DNA from 3 places in the Marinomonas sp. NPDC078689 genome. Region 2 is predicted to be linked to each of the others. Evidence: predicted binding sites of a transcription regulator. Region 2 holds the regulator's gene; each other region holds the start of a gene.
The links. Region 2 encodes PhoB, which activates phosphate uptake and scavenging genes when phosphate is short. Its sites were predicted from a motif close to TGTCATANNNNTGTCANA; they were not measured.
Positions count from the first base shown of each region.

Region 1: a site for PhoB is predicted at 1,683-1,700, ahead of ugpB (sn-glycerol-3-phosphate ABC transporter substrate-binding protein UgpB). Genes of this name have one in related genera too.
Region 3: a site for PhoB is predicted at 1,565-1,582, ahead of ACIGBN_RS02890 (inorganic phosphate transporter). Genes of this name have one in related genera too.

Region 1 covers NZ_JBITUJ010000007.1:149,387-153,629, forward strand. Annotated here, with positions in the region: gene ugpA (sn-glycerol-3-phosphate ABC transporter permease UgpA) at 1-251, opposite strand, end outside; gene ugpB (sn-glycerol-3-phosphate ABC transporter substrate-binding protein UgpB) at 325-1,626, opposite strand; gene ACIGBN_RS12675 (Hpt domain-containing protein) at 1,782-2,117, opposite strand; gene ACIGBN_RS12680 (ATP-binding protein) at 2,128-4,243, opposite strand, start outside.
Region 2 covers NZ_JBITUJ010000005.1:93,382-97,624, reverse strand. Annotated here, with positions in the region: gene cysZ (sulfate transporter CysZ) at 1-385, shown strand, start outside; gene ACIGBN_RS10300 (response regulator) at 385-1,239, shown strand; gene phoR (phosphate regulon sensor histidine kinase PhoR) at 1,287-2,624, opposite strand; gene phoB (phosphate regulon transcriptional regulator PhoB) at 2,628-3,323, opposite strand; gene ubiA (4-hydroxybenzoate octaprenyltransferase) at 3,407-4,243, opposite strand, start outside.
Region 3 covers NZ_JBITUJ010000001.1:631,117-635,359, forward strand. Annotated here, with positions in the region: gene ACIGBN_RS02880 (sarcosine oxidase subunit alpha family protein) at 1-823, shown strand, start outside; gene ACIGBN_RS02885 (sarcosine oxidase subunit gamma) at 816-1,445, shown strand; gene ACIGBN_RS02890 (inorganic phosphate transporter) at 1,771-3,345, shown strand; gene ACIGBN_RS02895 (hypothetical protein) at 3,511-4,242, shown strand.

The DNA of each region.
Region 1 (4,243 bases), on a different contig from region 2:
ATGCCCAAAAAGGCGACCGAAAAACTAAAGACCATGGTGACTACCATGGATTTGTAATAAAGCGGGTCTTGGAATAAATCAACGAAGTTCTCAAGGCCAACAAATTGCTGGCTCAAACCAAAGGCATCTTCACGATAAAAGGCTTGCAGCACCGCCTGTCCAGCAGGCCAAAGGAAGAAAATCGCCGTGATCACCAACTGAGGTAACACCAGCAAGTAAGGCAATTTTTTTTGCGGGAAATAAACAGACATAACGTCACTCGAACAGAAACAAGAAATCAAATATCCCTATCCGTAGGACGGATAGGGATAACAACCAAAGCAATTAGTTGTGCGCTTTTTCGAACTTACGCAACAACATATCGCCACGTTTCACCGCGGTGTCTAGAGCGGCTTGTGGTGTTTCTTTACCACTCCACACACTTTCTAGCGCGCCGTTGATCACATCGCGAATCTGCACAAAGTTACCCAATCGCAAACCACGAGAGTTTACCGTCGGCTCTGATGCGGTCATTTGCAGAACCGCCGCTTCAGTACCTGGGTGCGCTTGGTAGAAACCTTCTTTTTTGGTTAGCTCATAAGCCGCGTGCGTAATCGGCAAATAGCCGGTGAACTGGTGCCACTGAGCTTGGATTTCTGGCGTAGATAGGAAGTGAAGGAAAGCCGCAGCCGCTTTGTATTCTGCTTTGTCTTTGCCTTGTAGTACCCATAAAGAAGCACCACCAATGATGGTGTTGTTAGGCTGTTTTACTTCGCTTGCCCAGTAAGGCAATGAAGACACACCAAAATCAAATTTTGCGTTACGCGTCATGCCGCCAAACGCAGAAGAAGACCCTGTGTACATAGCACATTGCTGGCTATAGAACTTAGGAGCGGAATCGCTACGACGACCACCGTAGCTGAAAATGCCACTTTTCTGCCATTCGTGCATCTTAGTGATATGCATGACTTGCAGAGGGCCATTGAACAACAACTTGGTGTCGAGACCTGAGAAGCCATCATCATTGCTCGCAAACGGCACATCGTGTCGTGCACTTAGGTTTTCAAGTTGAACCCAAGACTGCCAACCCGTGGTAAAACCACATTGTGCGCCGCTGGCTAATAATTTTTTAGAGTAGGCTGCAACCTCTTCCCATGTTTTTGGCGGTGTTGTTAGCCCCGCTTTTTTAAACATTTCTTTGTTGTAATAAAGCACTGGGGTTGAGCTATTGAAAGGCATAGACAACATGTTGCCATCTACATCCGAGTAATAACCGGTAACAGAACTGAGGTAAGCACTTGGGTCAAAATCTGCCTTAGTGTCTTTCATCAGCTTATAAACAGGATAAACAGCGCCTTTGGCGGCCATCATGGTCGCGGTACCCACTTCGAAAACTTGGACAATGGCAGGTTGTTTGTGGGCGCGGAACGCCGCAATAGCGGACGTCATGGTTTCTGTGTAAGTCCCTTTAAAAACAGGGTCTACTTTGTATTGCGTTTGCGAGTCGTTAAATTCTTTAACGATTTCATTCAATTTTTCACCGTTAGCACCACCCATAGCATGCCACCATTCAATTTCTGTGGCGGCAAAGCTGGAACTAGCAATAGACAAGCCTAATACGGTTGTCGCGAACATTGATTTACGCATTTAGGAGTTCCTCATGTGATTATTTTATTGGTTGAGAAAGCACTTTAGTAGCTCAATGTTTCATTTTTATGATATTTGAGTTTCAAATGAAAGAAAAAAGTCGAAAAAAGAAAATGATTGAACCTAAAAAGACGTTTTTAGGTTCGAAATGGATATTAAAATTCGCTAGATGAAAGCGCGGCGGTGAGCGCTTTATACTCTTTTTGCAGCTGCTCTAACGCCTGCTGCACTGTGGTGGCGTCATCGGCTTGTGCCGCAGATTCAATGCGCTTGGCGGTGTCACTCATGGCGAGCCCCGACACCTCAGCGCTTGCGCCTTTAATTCGGTGAGCAACACGCGCCACGTTTGTCCAATCTTCTGCTGCTGCGTGCGCCAGTAATTGTTCGACTAGACCGGCGCTTTCTTTCAAAAATTCTTTCGCCACCAACGTCATTAGCATCTTATTGTTGCCTAGACGATTGCCATAATTAACCGCATCAAAGTCCTGCATCCTTTCCTCTTTATTTATCCTGTATTAAGGCTTCTGGTAACCATTTTTTCAGTTGCTGTTTTAATTGATCTTGGGCAATAGGCTTCGCTAAATGGTCGTTCATTCCGGCCTCAAGACACAACTCTTTGTCACCCTTCATGGCATTCGCGCTCAACGCAACAATAGGCACATCATTCGGGGTTGCTCCAGCGGCCAACTTACGAATTTCACGGGTCGCTTCGTAGCCATCCATCACCGGCATTTGGCAATCCATGAAAATAAGATCGTAGGCTTCTGTACGCACTTTTTCCAGTGCCTCTTGCCCATTTTCTGCCACTTCAACCTCTACACCAAACATATTAAGCAGCCCTCGCACCACTATCTGGTTAGTTAAGTTGTCTTCCACCACTAACACGCGGGCATTGATAGTTAGACCGCGGCTCACTAACTCGTCTGAAAAGGTACTTGCTGCCATGATTGATTCCCCTTGTGTCGCCAATGCCATGGTTGATAATAATGTTTCTAACTGAGAATAACTAATGGGCTTTTGTATGGACTCTGACGCGGATGTTTCGGCCTCTTCTAAGCTGGATTGTAACCGAATAACCCGCACTCTAGAATGACGACATGCCGCCTGCAATCTCGACGCGTCATCGGCAGAGCAAGCTTCAGAAGCGATGCTATCAAGCAAAAGGCCATCGACATTCGATAATGACGCGTCCAATAGTAAGCTAACGCTCTCGTATAACGTATGCTGAACGTTAAAGTGCGTTAATAACTGACTAATATAGTGACGCCCTGTTTCATTCTGATAGACCACAGCCAGAGACAAATCGTACTCCGCTGTGTCTATGTCTTTTTTCTCGTGATCTAGGGCAACATGAAACCAAAAAGACGCGCCCTTGCCTTCCTGCGAGGAAAAGCCAATTTCACCGCCCATTAGCTCGATCATCTCTTTGCTGATTGCCAACCCCAAACCGGTACCGCCATATTGACGAGTGGTGGAACTATCCGCTTGTTTGAAACGCTGAAACAAGCGCTCATGCTGCGACTCAGGAATACCGATCCCAGTATCATCAACACGCACATAGAGCTCACTCGCGGTGTCACTTAAGGTGCGCGTAGAAAGGTATAAATTCACTTCGCCGTCACGGGTAAACTTAATCGCATTGCCCAATAAATTGACCAATATCTGCTTCACCCTTAACCGATCTCCGATCAGCACCACGGAAGGTATGTATACCGCAGGCACATTAAAGGCGATGTTTTTTTCTTCTGCTTTTACCACCAGCAAACGAGACACTTCTTCCACCAATTCTCGAACATCAAACGGCTCATGCTCTAATGCAATGCTGCCTATCTCGATTTTAGACAAATCCAAAATGTCGTTAATAATGCCCATTAAGGACTCTGCGCTTTGTTTCGAGAGGTTCGCTAAGTTCGTTTGTTCTGGGCGAAGCCCGGTATTTTCTAAGAGCGACAAACACCCAATCACACCATTTAATGGGGTCCTAATTTCATGGCTCATATTCGCCAAGAAAGCGCTTTTCGCTCGGTTTGCATTTTCGGCCGCCTGTTGGGCATCGCTATGGGCAAGCTGGGCTTTTTTTAACGACTGATTGGCACGCGATAAATCCCTCGTACGTAACAACACTCGGCTTTCTATTTCCGCCGTATGGCTACTAACCACCAATAAAAACCACCCAAGCATAGCGGCTAAGAAAAAGCCCCCAGCCAACACAAAATGCACGCCCCAAGGTTGGCGATAAAACGCCGCTTCACTCACTTGAAATAAATGCCAGTGCTTTGCCCCTACAACCACTTCGTAACTCACCGCATGGCCAAAAGTCTTCGCTTCGTATCTGTCTAGAACGGTTTGTACTGACAAATCCGCCCCCTGACTCTTGGCTAATATCGCGGGCGAGGCCCCATTGTCGCCTTCATCAATTAAGTAAAGCTGCGTATTGGGCAACACGCCTCTGTCCACTATTGCTTTGGCTAAAAAATCCATGCGCAACACCATGGTAGCGACGCTTTTTAGCTTGTCTGAATTGTCATGAAACAGAGGCAAAAAGAGCAATACGGCCGTATCACCCTGCACTAACTGAATAGGCGGCGTCGCGTAAAGTCGATTGAGTTTGATGGAC
Region 2 (4,243 bases):
GTTACAGCGTGAACTGCAAAAAATACTGTATTTCTTACCGCGTTTTATTTTACTGCTGATGCTGTCATTTATTCCCCTCGTCAATGTTGTTGCGCCTGTCTTGCTCTTACTCTTTTCTGCTTGGATGCTATCGTTGCAATATATGGATTATGCCTTTGATAACAATAAGGTAGCCTTTCACGATATGCGTCAGATGTTGCGCACTAAACCTTTGTTATGTTGGACATTCGGTGGCATCGTTATGGTGTGTCTAACGATACCTTTGCTTAACTTATTTGTGATGCCGATTGCGGTGGTTGCCGCGACTTTATTGTGGATTTCGGTATTTAGACCACAACACGGAGATGTGTCTTCGTTAGTGGGCCGTACGAGTGGACTTTTATAATGTCGATAAAAATTCTTGTCGTGGATGACGCGTCCTTTACCCGTGATTTGATCAAACGAACAATACGCCAGCAATTCCCAGCGTCTGTTGTGGAAGAAGCCGTAAATGGCCGAAAAGCTCAGAAAATGCTTGAAAAAAGCCAATTTGACATGATTTTGTGTGATTGGGAAATGCCGGAAATGACGGGTGTTGAACTGCTCAAATGGTGTCGTGAGCAGGCAAATTATAAAAAGGAAGATATCCCTTTTATTATGATTACCAGTCGTGGCGATAAAAGTAATGTGGTGGAAGCGGTGCAATCCGGGGTTACGGATTATTTAGGCAAGCCATTTTCGAGTGAACAGCTGGTTAATAAAATTTTAAGCGCGTCCAAAAAACATAAAATGGAAAGTAAGCTTGCTGCCGAAAAGCCTCGAAATGCAGCGAATGCGGCAGGGCAAGGTGGTGTTGCGGCGGCTTCGATCGATGTCCTAATGGGAGCTGGCAAATCGACTCGGCCAGTACAGGCGACGAAATTTACTCATCCGGCAGCGACGGCTGTCACGAGTAAAGACGTGAAAATACCGACCATGGTGAGATTTGAAGAGAAGCAGTTTCGCTGCATGGTCATTCAGCTGAGTAAACAGGATGTGACTATTCTGATTAAGAGCGATGATGTGGTGCCTCAAGTACTAGGGCAGGCGGTATTAGATTTAGAGCTAGCTGGCCAAGTGAACCGGCTGAATTACTATATTCAATCGGTGGCCACGACAGAAAAGAAACACGACTCCACTTTTCTTACCGTGATCTTAGGGCTTATTGATCAAGATGCAGAAAAAGAGGCGTTTATTGGTAAGTTATTTAATCACTTCTAAGCGTTCATCGTATTAGAAAATGGCTCGCTTTTTAGCGGGCCATTTTTTTATTCTTCGGATATCGGGGCGCTAGAAACGGAGACAGAAGGGATGCTGTCACTGCGTACTCGGCTTGCAGGGAAATGACATGAGAAGACGCTGCCCTGATTCAAATCACTGCGGATTTGTAATTTCGCATCATGATGCATGAGCACATGTTTAACGATGGCGAGTCCGAGGCCTGTTCCTCCTGTTTTAGAGCTACGTCCCTTGTCGACACGAAAGAAGCGCTCAGTAAGGCGTGGTATGTGTCTTGGGTCAATGCCTAAGCCATTGTCTTTCACAGAGAAGACACCGTTAAACTCACTCGACTCCCATGTCACGACAATCTCTCCGCCATCAGGTGAGTACTTAATGGCATTCACAACTAGGTTAGAGAAGGCGCTGTAGAGCTCATTATAGGAGCCATAGATGCGATCATTAGTGGTGATCTCAAAACGTATCTGATGTTTCTCTGAAAGTATCGGGGTGGCCATTTTTTGGATGGCTGACGAGAAATCTTGCATGGCATTCCACTGATCTTCTTCGCGTTTTTCGTTACTTTCCAACCGAGATAGCAACAATAGGTCTTCGATTAAGTGTTCCATTCGAACCGACTGATCAGACATGTTTACTATGCCTTTTTGCATGCTAGGAGGCAGGTTTTCCTTGAACATGTCTAGGGTCTCTAAGTAGCCCTTGATTACGGTAAGAGGGGTTTTTAGTTCGTGAGAAGCGTTGGCAACGAAATCTTTGCGCATTTGTTCTAGCAAGTGAAGTCGGGTCACATCGCGGACAAAAATGAGATGGTCATTCTTATCATAGAGCGTGGTTTGAATTTCCAAATACACCCCTTCTTTCGCAGGGGACTTGATGATCAGCGGTTCCCCAAAACGCTTCTGTGTGAAGTAACGAAAAAAGCTGGGGTTGCGCATAATATTGGTAATGGCTTGGCCACGGTCAACCGGTCGCATGAGGCCAAAAAAATGGCCGGCGGAATTGTTCCACCATTCCAGATTTCCCTCGCTGTCTGCCATGATGACGCCTTCTTTTAGCGCCGCGGTAGAATGCTCGATTCTGGTTAATGCTTGCTGCATACGACGCTTAGATTTGCGTTGTTTTTTCTGCAAGCGATAGACGGCATCAAAGATATCCCCCCAGATACCAGATGCTTCCGGCGGTGGTGCTTTGCCGGAATAGCGTAACCAGTTATGGAATTGGTAAAGCTGATAAAGTTGGTGATAAAGAGAGCCAAGCAGATAGATTAAGACAACAAGAAAAGTCTGCTTAATAATTAACCCGATAACGACACAGGCCGCTAGCCCAAGTAGCCAGCGGATAATAGATTGTCGCCAAATGGTTTTCATATGTTATGCGGTCCGTTTAGCTGAGAATCGGTAGCCCGTGCCTCGGACTGTTTGAATTAACGAGTCGTGGTCTGTGCCAATGGCTTTACGGAGACGACGAATATGAACATCAACGGTTCTTTCTTCAACATAAACATTACCGCCCCATACTTGGTCGAGCAACTGCGCTCTGGAGTAGGCTCTTTCTTGATGCGTCATGAGGAACTTAAGCAAACGGTATTCGGTTGGTCCCATGTCTAAGGGCGTGCTGCCAATGGTGACTCGTTGACTAATTGGGTCAAGCACCAAACCATCAATTTCAATCGGTTCATCAACCCCTTGTGGCGTTGCTCTGCGTAACACGGCTTTTAAGCGAGCGACCAGTTCACGAGGTGAAAAAGGTTTGGTGATGTAGTCATCCGCACCGACTTCTAAACCTTGAATCTTATTGTCTTCTTCGCTTTTCGCGGTCAATAAAATAACGGGGATTTCCGCTGTGGTGCTGTCTTTTTTTAAGCGTCGAGTCAGCTCAATTCCGCTACCGCCTGGCATCATCCAGTCACAGAGAATTAAGTCTGGTCTATGGTCCACAATAATTTCATGGGCTTGTTGGCTATTTTCGGCTTCCATGTATTCGTACCCAGCCATTTCTAGGGCAACCGCGATCATTTCGCGAATGGAAGACTCATCATCAATGATTAATACTTTTTTACCGGTCACAGGATTCACCCTCATCTCAGGAACGGTTTTATTTAATCCGCAAAATGTGACAATTAGGTTACATTGTCACATGTTTGCCATATTTAAACCAAATAACTGACGGCCAAGCCGATGAAAATACAATATCCGATGCGATTATTGTCTAAAAATGCATGGAAACAAGGTAGGCGTTCTCTGCCTTTCGCTTTGTTAAACTGCATGTAAAACAAAACAATAGCAACCAAAATGGACAAAAAGTACGGCCATTGTAAATGCGAAAGCACCCCAATCCACAGTAGCAGAGATAGGGTCAATGCTTGCAAACAAAGGATTACCAACAGATCGTATTGTGCGAAGAGAATGGCAGTTGATTTAACGCCAATCTTGAGATCATCAGGGCGATCCGTCATGGCATAGTAGGTGTCGTAGGCGATGGTCCACAGGCAATTTGCCAAAAACAGCATCCATAGCTGGGGGTCTAGTAAATCGCCTCCCTGCGCGCTGTAAGCCATTGGAATGGCCCAAGAGAATGCAAGCCCCAGAAACAGCTGAGGAAGGTGAGTGTAGCGCTTCATAAAAGGGTATAACGCCGCGAGACCAAGGCCGACAAACGACAAAAGAATCGTACGCAGATCGGTAAATAACACCAGCACAAAGCTTAATACGACCAAGGCAGCGAATAGCCCTAATGCTTCTTTCTCACTGACTCGCCCTGATGGAAGAGGGCGATTTTTAGTGCGATCAACATGGCCATCAATTTTGCGGTCGGCGTAGTCATTAATAACGCAACCCGCGGAACGCATACTAAAAACGCCCAAGACAAAGATCACCACCAATTGCCACTGGGGCCAGCCATCGGCCGCTAGCCAAAGCGCCCATAGTGTTGGCCACATTAATAATAACGACCCAATTGGGCGATTAAAGCGAGTTAGATCAGCGTA
Region 3 (4,243 bases), on a different contig from region 2:
CACAACGGGTGGTGCGGCCAATGTACTGGAGTGGTTGGAGCTGTGGCACCAAACAGAATGGCCGGAATTAGATGTCTTTATGACATCGGTGACCGACCATTGGTCGACCATGACTATTTCGGGACCCAATGCCCGTAAAGTGTTAGCCAAAGTGTGTGATGACATTGACCTTGATAAAGACGCTTTCAAGTTCATGGATTGGCGAGAAGGCACGATAGCAGGGGTGAAAGGGCGGGTTTTCCGGATCAGTTTCACTGGCGAATTATCTTACGAAATCAATGTGCCAGCAAACGATGGACTTTTTGTTTGGGAAGCGGTGATGGCCGCTGGCAAAGAGTTTGATATTACGCCTTATGGCACTGAGACCATGCACGTGCTGCGCGCTGAAAAAGGTTTCATTATTGTGGGTCAAGACACCGATGGTTCAGTCACACCTTATGATATGGATATGGGCTGGTGTGTTGGAAAAAACAAAGAGTTCAGCTTTATTGGCAAGCGCTCTTTCGATCGCCCAGATACGAAAAAGGCCGCAAGAAAACAGTATGTGGGGTTGAAAACGAAGAACCCTGATGAAGTGCTGCCAGAAGGTGCACAAGCTGTGTGGGACCCAGAGCAAGCGATTCCAATGACCATGGTGGGGCATGTCACATCGAGCTATTACAGTGCTGTGGTTGGTCGTTCGATTGCGTTAGCGGTTATTAAAGAAGGTCAGAGTCATAAAGGCGATACCGTATATTTTCCTTTGGCTGATGGTCGAGTTATTGAAGCTGAAATTTGTGATTATGTCTTTTACGACCCAAAAGGAGAGCGCCAAAATGTCTAATTCAGCGACGTTTGATTTTTCAGCACGGGCTAAAAATACTCAAGGTATCACTCGACGTGAGACACCTTTGCACCATGTTACGCATAAAAATGTCGACGATGCTGGCGTGCGCTTTTGCGAAGCGTCTTTTTATGCGCACCTGACCTTACGAGGCAACCCAGAAAACGCTGATTTTGTCGCCGGCGTTGAAAAAGTGCTGGGCACTGCCTTGCCTTTGACGCCACTAACAAGCAGTGCTTGTGAACGTTGCCATGTTTTTTGGATTGGTCCGGACGAATGGTTGATTCTCGCAGCGAACTTGTCTCCTGGCGAGATTGAAACCTCGTTACGCGCCGAGCTTACTGGGCATTTTTCCGTGGTGGATGTGTCAGGTGGTCAAACACTGATGACCTTATCTGGTCGTGCCGTTCAGCAAGTCTTACAAAAGAGCTGCGGATACGACATAGAAGCGGAATTTCCTGTAGGGAAAGTCATTACTACGCATTTTGCTAAGGCAACGGTCGTTCTGCATCATCAGGTAGAAGGCAGTTACTTTATGGTTGTTCGTCGTAGCTTTGCGGATTACGTTTGGCGTTGGCTGGTGGATGCATCGGATGAATATGGTTTGTCTGTGAGCGAATAATCTGCTGTGTATACAGGTTTCGTTAGTGCGCGCTCTAGATGGCAAGCAATCATTGTTGTTTCGAGAAGTGATAATTTTTTTAAAGTGCCCATAGGGGCACTTTTTTTACGGATACTTTCTGACACAAAATTGTAATATTTATAGGGTTTTTATATTGGGTACCTCGGTGTAGAATGGCGCCCGAAAGGCATTTTATGAACAAAATGTGACAGGATGACCCCAGAGCCGAATTCTAATATTGCTAAGGTAGGCATTTCTCTTTCCACTATATTTGGGTTCAGTGGAAAGCGGTTTGGCATAGATTAATCAGTAAAGATGAGCCTATATGGATCTTACAAATAACCCGAAACAAGAAACTACCCTATGGGGTGGAAACGAATTTATCCGCATACTGCTAGCATTAGCTTTTGTATTCGTCTCTGGCTTTTATGCTTCATGGCAAGGTATTGGGGTTTCTAACCTTTCAATTCTCGCTATCGCTGCGGCGATTGGGGCTTACATGGCATTGAATATCGGTGCTAATGATGTCGCGAATAACGTCGGTCCAGCGGTAGGTTCGAAAGCGCTGTCGATGACTGGTGCGATTCTAATTGCCGCAGTATTTGAAGCCGCAGGCGCTCTCATCGCTGGTGGCAGCGTTGTTGGTACGATCAAAAAAGGCATTATCAATCCGAATGCCATTGCGGATGCAGAAACCTTCATTTGGATTATGATGGCCGCTTTGTTAGCGGGTGCTATTTGGCTTAACTTGGCCACTTATTTAGGCGCGCCAGTTTCTACAACCCACTCGATTGTTGGTGGTGTATTAGGAGCAGGTATTGCAGCAGGTGGTTGGGATATCGCCAACTGGAGTCAATTGTTGGCGATTGTCGCAAGTTGGGTCATTTCTCCTGTGCTGGGAGGGGTAATAGCCGCGTTATTCTTAATTTATATTAAGCGTTCCATTACCTATAAGAACGACATGATCGCAGCGGCGAAAAAAACCGTGCCTTTATTAGTCGGCTTGATGGTTTGGGCGTTTTCTACTTACCTGATAATGAAGGGCTTAAAGCACCTTTGGAAGCTAGACATAATGACGGCGGGTTTGATCGGGTTTGCGATCGCATTAACGGCGTACTTTATTGTGCGTCCTATGGTCGATAAAGCCGCTGCCTCGTTGCAAAACAATAAAGACGCTGTGAACAGCTTATTTACTATTCCATTGATTGCTTCCGCGGCCTTATTAAGTTTTGCCCATGGTGCGAATGACGTCGCCAACTCTATTGGGCCTTTAGCTGCGATAAACGACGCTTTGATGACGGGCTCTGTCTCAAGTAAAGCACCGATTCCTCTTTGGATTATGGCCGTAGGTGGTATCGGTATTGCCATTGGTCTTGCGTTGTTTGGTCCTAAGTTGATCAAAGCCGTTGGTAGTGAAATTACTGAGCTGGATAAAACTCGTGCTTTTTGTGTTGCTATGGCCGCTGCCATTACCGTTATTATTGCATCGCAGCTAGGGCTACCAGTGAGTTCTACGCATATCGCTGTTGGTGGTATTTTTGGTGTAGGCTTTTTACGTGAATACTTGAAGCAGTCTTACGATAAGAAAATTGCAGCCATTATTAAGCATTCTCAAAATGCGGGATTGGGTGTTGACGAGACTCAGGCATTTGTAAAACGCTTTACCGAAGCCGATGTTGACCAGAAGCGCCTTATTCTTAAAGAGCTAAAAGCAGCAAGAGCCGATTCGCCAATTTCTAAAGAAGAGCGTAAAGGCCTTAAAAAAGCCACTAAGAAAGAATTGGTTAAGCGTTCTGCGCTGATTCGAATTGCTGCAGCTTGGGTCATTACCGTACCTGCTTCAGCATTGCTTTCTGCTATGTTGTTTTATATGTTGCTGGGTTTCTCCGTGTCTCGTTAGTAAATAGCGTGCAGTTTAGAGAAGGCGCTAGCGACTTTGTCTTCATAAACGATTTAACCCTACCAATAAAAAGGCCAGTTTAACTGGCCTTTTTTGTGTCTCTCACTCTGGCTCTATGATATAAAAAAGTATGGGTGATAGGGATTAATCGGCAGGCCAGACAAAATGTATCAAGTCAGCATTGTATTCGCGATTGTTTTTATTGTTGGAATTGTGTTTCTAATAACGGCCTTTGCATTGGTTTCCTGGCAAAAGAAACAGAATCTTAGTAAGAATAAAGTGGTGGATAAGCTTATCGCTAGAAGCTATCGCCTTATTTCAACTCTTGAATCGGTGCCCGATCGGTATTTTCCGATTGAAACAAAAATACTACTAATTGATTATTTGCACTCTATTGTTCCTCGTATTGTTAATAAGCGTGTTGAAGCGCCCGAGTTAATGTCTGCCTTGCCAGAGCTCGCAGAATTAAGAAGGCAGTTGAAAGAAGATATTCAAAATAGCAAAAGAGAGAAGGTGGCGAGTGCAACGCATTGTACAAAAATACAAAATTCGCTGCGTTTTTTACCGACGCTATTAAGAGAATTTTCAATTCAGCATGTTATAGATCACAGAAGTGCCAAACGGCAAATTGAATTGGTTCGTTATTCTCATTGTTTGGTGCATTATGATTGGTTGTTGCATCAGGCCAAGGTGGATTTGGCGGCTGATAGAAAAGCCAAGGCTCTAGAAAATTACCGTACGGCGCTGGCTGAAATTGAGAAAGTGGCGGTTATTGAAAATGTATCTGAAGAGGTTTGTGTGGTGAAATCGCACATTTCTACTGTTGAGGATATGTTATTTAAACATAGTACGGCATCTAGCCAACTTGATACTGAGATGGATCAGAAGCATGCATAGA